Regions from separate parts of the Bacillus sp. NEAU-Y102 genome, predicted to be linked through region 1. Evidence: riboswitches for the same ligand, from Rfam matches in the RefSeq annotation. Region 1 holds a riboswitch; the other holds the start of a gene.
What was found. A riboswitch is a leader RNA that binds a small molecule or an ion and turns the genes downstream of it on or off. The one in region 1 is predicted to bind cyclic di-AMP.
Positions count from the first base shown of each region.

Region 1 (3,421 bases):
CTTCTGCAAAATTCGCAAATAAAACTGTAAATAATAGAATGAGAGAAACTGTTATATTAAACCAACCTGGTATACTACTAGAACTACTTGGAAGAAAAGATAAAATGAACGTAATGATAAATCCAATTTCCACAACGAACATAATCGGATTCTTTATCATGACTTTCGGATTCAATTTCGCAATGGATTGCTTCATCGCATGTGTTACGATATCACGATCCATCGTTTTCGCTTGTCTAACTTCATCTTCTACAGCATGTATTTGTGACTCATTTAATTGTTTTTCTTTTACTACTACCGGTCTCATCATTTACCCTCCATTACTTCAATGTAAGAAATTCTGCAATTGGTCCGAGTACTAACATCGGGAAGAATGTTAATGCACCAACAATTACAATTGTTCCGATAAAGATACCACCAAATAAACTATTATCTGTACGGAACGTTCCGACTGTTTCTGGCACTACCGTTTTTTCTTTCAACGAAGCTGCCACAGCTAGCATCGTAATTAAACTGAAGTAACGTCCTAAAAACATAACTAAACCAGTCGTAATATTCCAAAACGGTGTATTATCTCCTAATCCTTCAAATCCAGATCCGTTATTCGCAGCTGACGATGTATATTCATATACAACTTGCGTTAAACCGTGGAAACCGGAATGAGAAATAGCATCCGTCCCTAAATTTGTTGAAAGAGCTAATGCCGAAAAGCCTAAAATGAGCAATGGATGAAATAGTATCGTGACCGCAATTAATTTCATTTCCTTACCTTCAATCTTTTTACCTAAAAACTCTGGTGTCCGTCCAACCATTAACCCAGATATAAACACTGCAATAATTGCATACATAATAATATTTACAAAACCTGCTCCAACGCCGCCATATACTGTGTTTAACATCATATTTACAAGTGGAACTAAACCGCCAATTGGTGTTAACGTATCATGCATCGTATTAACGGCGCCTGTTTCAGCAGCTGTCGTTACCGTTGCGTATAGTGAAGAAAATACTGTTCCAAATCGTACTTCTTTCCCTTCTGTACTTCCTTGTACATGTTCGATACCCATTCCATTTAATGCCGGATTCCCGTTTAGTTCAGATGTCGTAATTGTTATAAATCCTAGTAGAAACACCATGAATAGTGATACGAAGAGAATACGACCTTGTTTTTTATTTCCTACCATTCGTCCGTACGTAAATGGAAGTGCTGTTGGCAATAACATCATAAGCATCATTTGCAAAATATTACTCATTTGTCCTGGGTTTTCAAAAGGATGCGTAGAGTTTGCTCCGAAAAATCCACCGCCGTTATTTCCAAGTTCCTTAATGGAAACGAATGATGCAACAGGCCCACGTAATATACTTTGTTTTGCCCCATCAATCGTTTGTGCTGTAACCGCTCCATCTAACGTTTGCGGTACACCAAGTGCGACAAAGACTAGCGCCGCAATAAATGCGATAGGAAGAAACACTCTCGTTAGTGCTCTCGTAAAATCAACGAAAAAGTTACCAAGTTCTTTTCCAGCGAGCCCTCTTATAAATGCCATAACGAGTGCTAATGTCGTTGCCGGTGCTGCAAACATTAAAAATGTAATTCCGATTAATTGTGATAAATAAGATAAACCATTTTCACCGCTATAATGCTGTAAGTTTGTATCAGCCATAAAACTAATTGCTGTATTAAAAGCGAGCGTAGGCTCCATTCCTTCAATATGTGCTGGATTTAGCGGCAACACACCTTGTAATCTGAAAATGAAATATACGACAACAATCATAAATCCATTGAGTAAAACTAATGATAATGCGTACTGTTTCCACGTTTGATTGTATTCTTTTACACCCGTAATTTTAAAAATAAGTTTTTCAAAAGGGCCGAATACTTTATCTAGCATTTTGCTACCTTGAAAAGCTTTTTCTAAATAAATCCCCATTGGCTTTGCTACTAAAATAAACAAGAGCATTGTAATAATGACTGCAACCCAAATCATAATGAATGATTCCCCCTAATTAAAACTTCTCTGGATTTAATAATGCATACACTAAATACACTGTAATTGCTGCGACTATAACCGATAAGACAATCATCATGATTGCTTTCCTTCTTTCACAACTTTATCTGACCAACTTGCAAGACTTGCCATCGATGCAACTAATAAAATAAAAATCCCGACCATTACAACATCTAACATAACTATCCCTCTCTTCATTTTGTTAAAATTTACCATTTAAATATTAAAAAAGAACACTGAGCTCTACTCAGTGTTCAAAAAATGAACAACAAAAAGTAAACCTCCTCTCTAAACGCTTACGAGGTTAGCTGTCGGATTCGGGCCTAAAGAGTAGCCCTACTTTCAAAACTGAAAGATTCACCCCAAGTGACGATGCACAAAATTGGTTCCCCCGCTCCATTTCTGGAACTCAGCGATTTTAGGTTTTTTTGGAAATTTTATGAATGATTTATGAGAGTAAATATACTCCTCTATATTTCACTTGTAAAGGGGTAAATTACTGAAAATAAGAAAATATCCATCTATTTAAACGCTTACATTGAGTATTATTAATATTCTTTCATCTATTTACTCGTCTTTTCTTTCATTTTCACAGAAATGATCTTTTCAATACGAAATAAAAAGAGCGAATGACATAAAGTGCATAGCTTGTTGCACTTAGCATTCGCTCTTTTTATTTCACTATTTATTCTCCTCGTAAAAAAGCACGTAAATTTCTCCCGCGAATATAAACCTGTGACAATTCTGCATGTAGCTGCTCATATTCGGTAATATCCACCTCTAAATACAAAGCATCTTTTGATGGTAATATAATATACGGCCCTGGAAAAAGGGGATCGATCTGAACCAATTCTTGAACTCGCTCTACCGATACTGCCCAACGATTTGCTATATCTCCAAGTAATAGTACCTTCATCATTTCTTCCCCCGCTCTATTCAAAAAATAAAAAAGAAATATTATCACAATTTGTAAACACGACAAACTTAGCTCCAATTGTTTCATAGAGCCTCGCTGGATATCGTTTATTCCTTGTAACAACAGTAATAGGTGCTTGAAAAGAAAAGCGAATGTGTTCTGTGAAAAAACTAACGATTGGAAGCTCATCCCCTAGTAAAATCACCTTCTTAATACACTCAAAAATACTAGTAAAGTCCTGCTCCTTACTGCAACTATAAGTCCAATCAAACCCACAATTCCTAACTTCAGCCGCTATCTCTTCATTTGCCGTAAAAATAATTAACTCATGTTGAAATGATACTAGATCTCTTAAACTATCTACCTTACTTTCTTCTCCAACACAAATAAGTGTTAGTTCCATGTACCTCATCCTCCTTAGTATAAAAGAAATCAAACATAGATTGATATTCCCCTATACTAATCAGATCGATGAAGTGATGTATCCATCATGGCA
Region 1 is NZ_JBTWFK010000014.1:14,504-17,924, reverse strand. Features, by position in the region: gene kdpB (potassium-transporting ATPase subunit KdpB) at 1-307, opposite strand, end outside; gene kdpA (potassium-transporting ATPase subunit KdpA) at 321-1,988, opposite strand; gene kdpF (K(+)-transporting ATPase subunit F) at 2,008-2,085, opposite strand; gene ACYFX0_RS26890 (SipW-dependent-type signal peptide-containing protein) at 2,085-2,189, opposite strand; cyclic di-AMP (ydaO/yuaA leader) riboswitch at 2,289-2,434, opposite strand; gene ACYFX0_RS26885 (hypothetical protein) at 2,695-2,928, opposite strand; gene ACYFX0_RS26880 (hypothetical protein) at 2,942-3,328, opposite strand.

Region 2 (3,421 bases), on a different contig from region 1:
TGGAGTCGGAGGGTTTTTTGGTGGCAGATTAGTCGAAAAGGGAGAAGATGTTACATTTCTTGTTCGTAGTAAACGGAAAAAACAATTAGAGGAAAGAGGACTTGTAATCCGAAGTGTTAACGGGGATTTTTCCTTCCAACCGAAATTAATAACGAAAGAAGAGAGAACTTCTCCATTTGATGTCATTTTATTTTCAACAAAAGCGTATCACTTAAACGAGGCTATTCAAGATTTGAAGCCGTTTGTTGGCGAAAATACTGTAATCATTCCATTGTTAAATGGTATCGCTCATTTATCACTACTACAAAAAGAATTCGGCGAAGAAAAAGTAATTGGCGGTTTATGCTTTATCGAGACGACATTAAACGATCAAGGAGAAATTGTACAAACTAGTGCTGCCAACAGACTTGTGTTTGGAGAAATTAAGTCTCAAAATTCAGAGAGAGTAAAGCATATTTCTAAAGCATTTGCAGGTACGAAGTCTAGTTTTGTTTTAAGTGAAAATATTACGCAAGATATGTGGCATAAATATTTATTTATTACTGTAATGTCAGGTGTGACAACGTTAATGCGTGCACCAATTGGACCAATCCGTGAAAGTGAAGGCGGCCGTGATTTTATCCGTAATGTGTTTGAGGAATCTGTACAAATCATGAGAGTATTAGGAGCTCCAGTAAAGGGAAATATTGCCCAGGAACATATGAAAACGATTGATAAAATTTCGTATGATATGAAGTCATCGATGCAGCGTGATATGGAAAAGGGTTCATTTATTGAAGGGAAGCACTTGCAAGGATATTTACTGGATGTAGCAGAGAAATTTTCTATAGCGGCACCATTATTAGGAACTATATATCAAAATTTAAAGGTGTATGAAGAGATGACCTTTAACAAATCTGTAATAGAATTAGATGTATGAAAAAATAAAAAAGATAGCAATATATAAGTGTATTGCTATCTTTTTTATTTTTTTGTATGACAAATCATTTATTTCTTTTCGTTCTATCTGTCAAATTTATTTCCTGTTCACGTTTACCATATAACTGATTAATTTCATTTGCTACTGCATCTAAATATGAATCGGAAAAAATAGGCTTCTTTTCTTTAGACATATGGGTCTCCTTTGTGGATTTTTTAGTATTCATTATGTATATTTCTCAGCGGATTATGCGCAATCATTTTAATTTTTTTCTTATTAAAAATTTTTGTTTACTTTTTGAAAATAAAGGAGTATTATAATCCACAGTTTCAATTTTCTAAATCGCTGAAACCGCATGGTACGGGGGACCCGTTTTTACGGATTAGTACATAATCCGATGGGGTGAATCCTTGAAAAAGGTAGGGCTACTCATAGGCCCGAATCCGACAGCTAACCTCGTAAGCGTTATATTGAGAAGGAAGGTGGAGCTTGTGCGACAAAAAAAATAATGTCTACAAGTCTATTTCGCTATGGCTTGTAGACATTTTTTGTTTTCTGAAGAAATAGTTTACTGGCTGTAACAAGCAGAAAAGTTCGTACAAAATTATTGGAGAGTGGACAGCATTGGTTTCATCTATTAAAAGATTTTTAATTGGAAGACCGTTAAAATCAACGGAGCTTGGAGAACAAAAGCTTAATAAAACGAAAGCTTTAGCTATTTTATCTTCTGACGCATTGTCATCAGTTGCTTACGGTCCAGAGCAAATTTTAATTGCTTTAGCAGGTGTTGGAGCGATCGCCTATTGGTATTCCATTCCGATCGCTGTTGGGGTATTAGTATTATTGACAGCCCTTATTTTATCTTATCGTCAAATTATTTTTGCTTATCCGCATGGCGGGGGAGCGTATGTTGTATCAAAAGAAAATTTAGGGATGAATCCAGGCTTAATTGCTGGAGGATCTTTATTAGTTGACTATATTTTAACTGTTGCGGTAAGTGTGTCCGCGGGTACAGATGCAATTACTTCTGCGTTTCCTAGCTTACATGCACATAACGTAATTATTGCGGTTATATTTGTTATATTAATTACGATATTAAATTTAAGAGGAGTAACGGAATCAGCTTCCGTGCTAGCATATCCTGTTTATTTATTCGTTTTAGCACTATTTATATTAATTGGTGTGGGCATATATAATATTTTAACTGGTCATGTTTCACCTACTTTACATGCGCCGATTGGAACACCAGTTGCAGGAATTAGTTTATTTTTATTACTAAGAGCATTTGCATCAGGTAGTTCTGCTTTAACAGGTGTTGAAGCAATTTCAAATGCAATTCCGAACTTTAAAGATCCTGCGCCAAACAATGCTGCAAAAACATTGCTTGCAATGGGTGCATTACTTGCTGTGTTATTTTCAGGAATTGTATTTTTAGCTTATTATTACGGAGTGACTCCGAGTAAAGAAGTAACAGTTGTTTCTCAAATTGCTGAACAAACATTTGGACGTAATTTCATGTACTATTTCATACAAGGTACAACAGCTTTAATATTAATTCTCGCTGCTAATACAGGCTATTCTGCATTTCCTTTATTAGCGGTTAACCTTGCAAAAGATAAATTCATACCGAGAATGTTTACGATTAGAGGAGACCGTTTAGGTTACTCAAACGGTATTATTATACTTGGAGTTGCTTCGATTATTTTAATTGTAGCTTTCCAAGGACAAACAGAACATTTAATTCCACTATATGCAGTAGGTGTATTTATTCCATTTACACTTTCTCAAACAGGGATGGTATTAAAATGGCTTCGGGAAAAACCTGAAGGATGGGCTTTAAGATTAACGGTTAATTTAATTGGTGCAGTTATTAGTTTTATCGTAATGAGCATGTTCTTTTTAACTAAATTTGCACAAGTTTGGTCGATACTTATTTTCTTACCTGCAATCATATTCTTATTCCACAGAATTAAGAAGCACTATGATGCGGTAGGTGATCAGTTAAGTTTAAAAACTTGTGAACCACTTGTTCCGATTAAGGGAAATGTAATCGTCGTTCCGGTAGCTGGTATGACTCACGTAGTAGAAAATTCATTGAACTATGCTAAGGCTCTTTCGGCAGATCAAGTTATTGCTGTATATGTTGCTTTTGACAGGGAAGAGGAAAAGAAATTTGAAGAGAAATGGAAAAAGTGGCAACCTGAAGTTAGGCTTGTTACATTACATTCTCATTATAGAAGTATTATCCAGCCGCTAACGAAGTTCATCGATACAGTGCAATATAAGGCAAGTGAATCGAATTACCGCGTTACGGTCGTTATACCACAGTTCATTCCGAAAAAAGGTTGGCATAACATTCTTCATAATCAATCCAGTTTACTCATACGTGCGTATTTACTTTATAAAAGAAATGTTGTTATTACGACAGTTCCATATCATTTGAAAAAATAAGAAGATTTTTTAAGGATAGCTTCGTGAAAATGAAGCTATCCTTTTTGTGTA
Region 2 is NZ_JBTWFK010000005.1:114,150-117,570, reverse strand. Features, by position in the region: gene panE (2-dehydropantoate 2-reductase) at 1-919, shown strand, start outside; gene ACYFX0_RS14595 (hypothetical protein) at 984-1,112, opposite strand; cyclic di-AMP (ydaO/yuaA leader) riboswitch at 1,253-1,399, shown strand; gene ACYFX0_RS14590 (APC family permease) at 1,544-3,370, shown strand.
Region 2: it holds a riboswitch for cyclic di-AMP, as region 1 does, so the genes downstream of both, ACYFX0_RS14590 (APC family permease) here and ACYFX0_RS26890 (SipW-dependent-type signal peptide-containing protein) in region 1, are expected to answer to the same signal.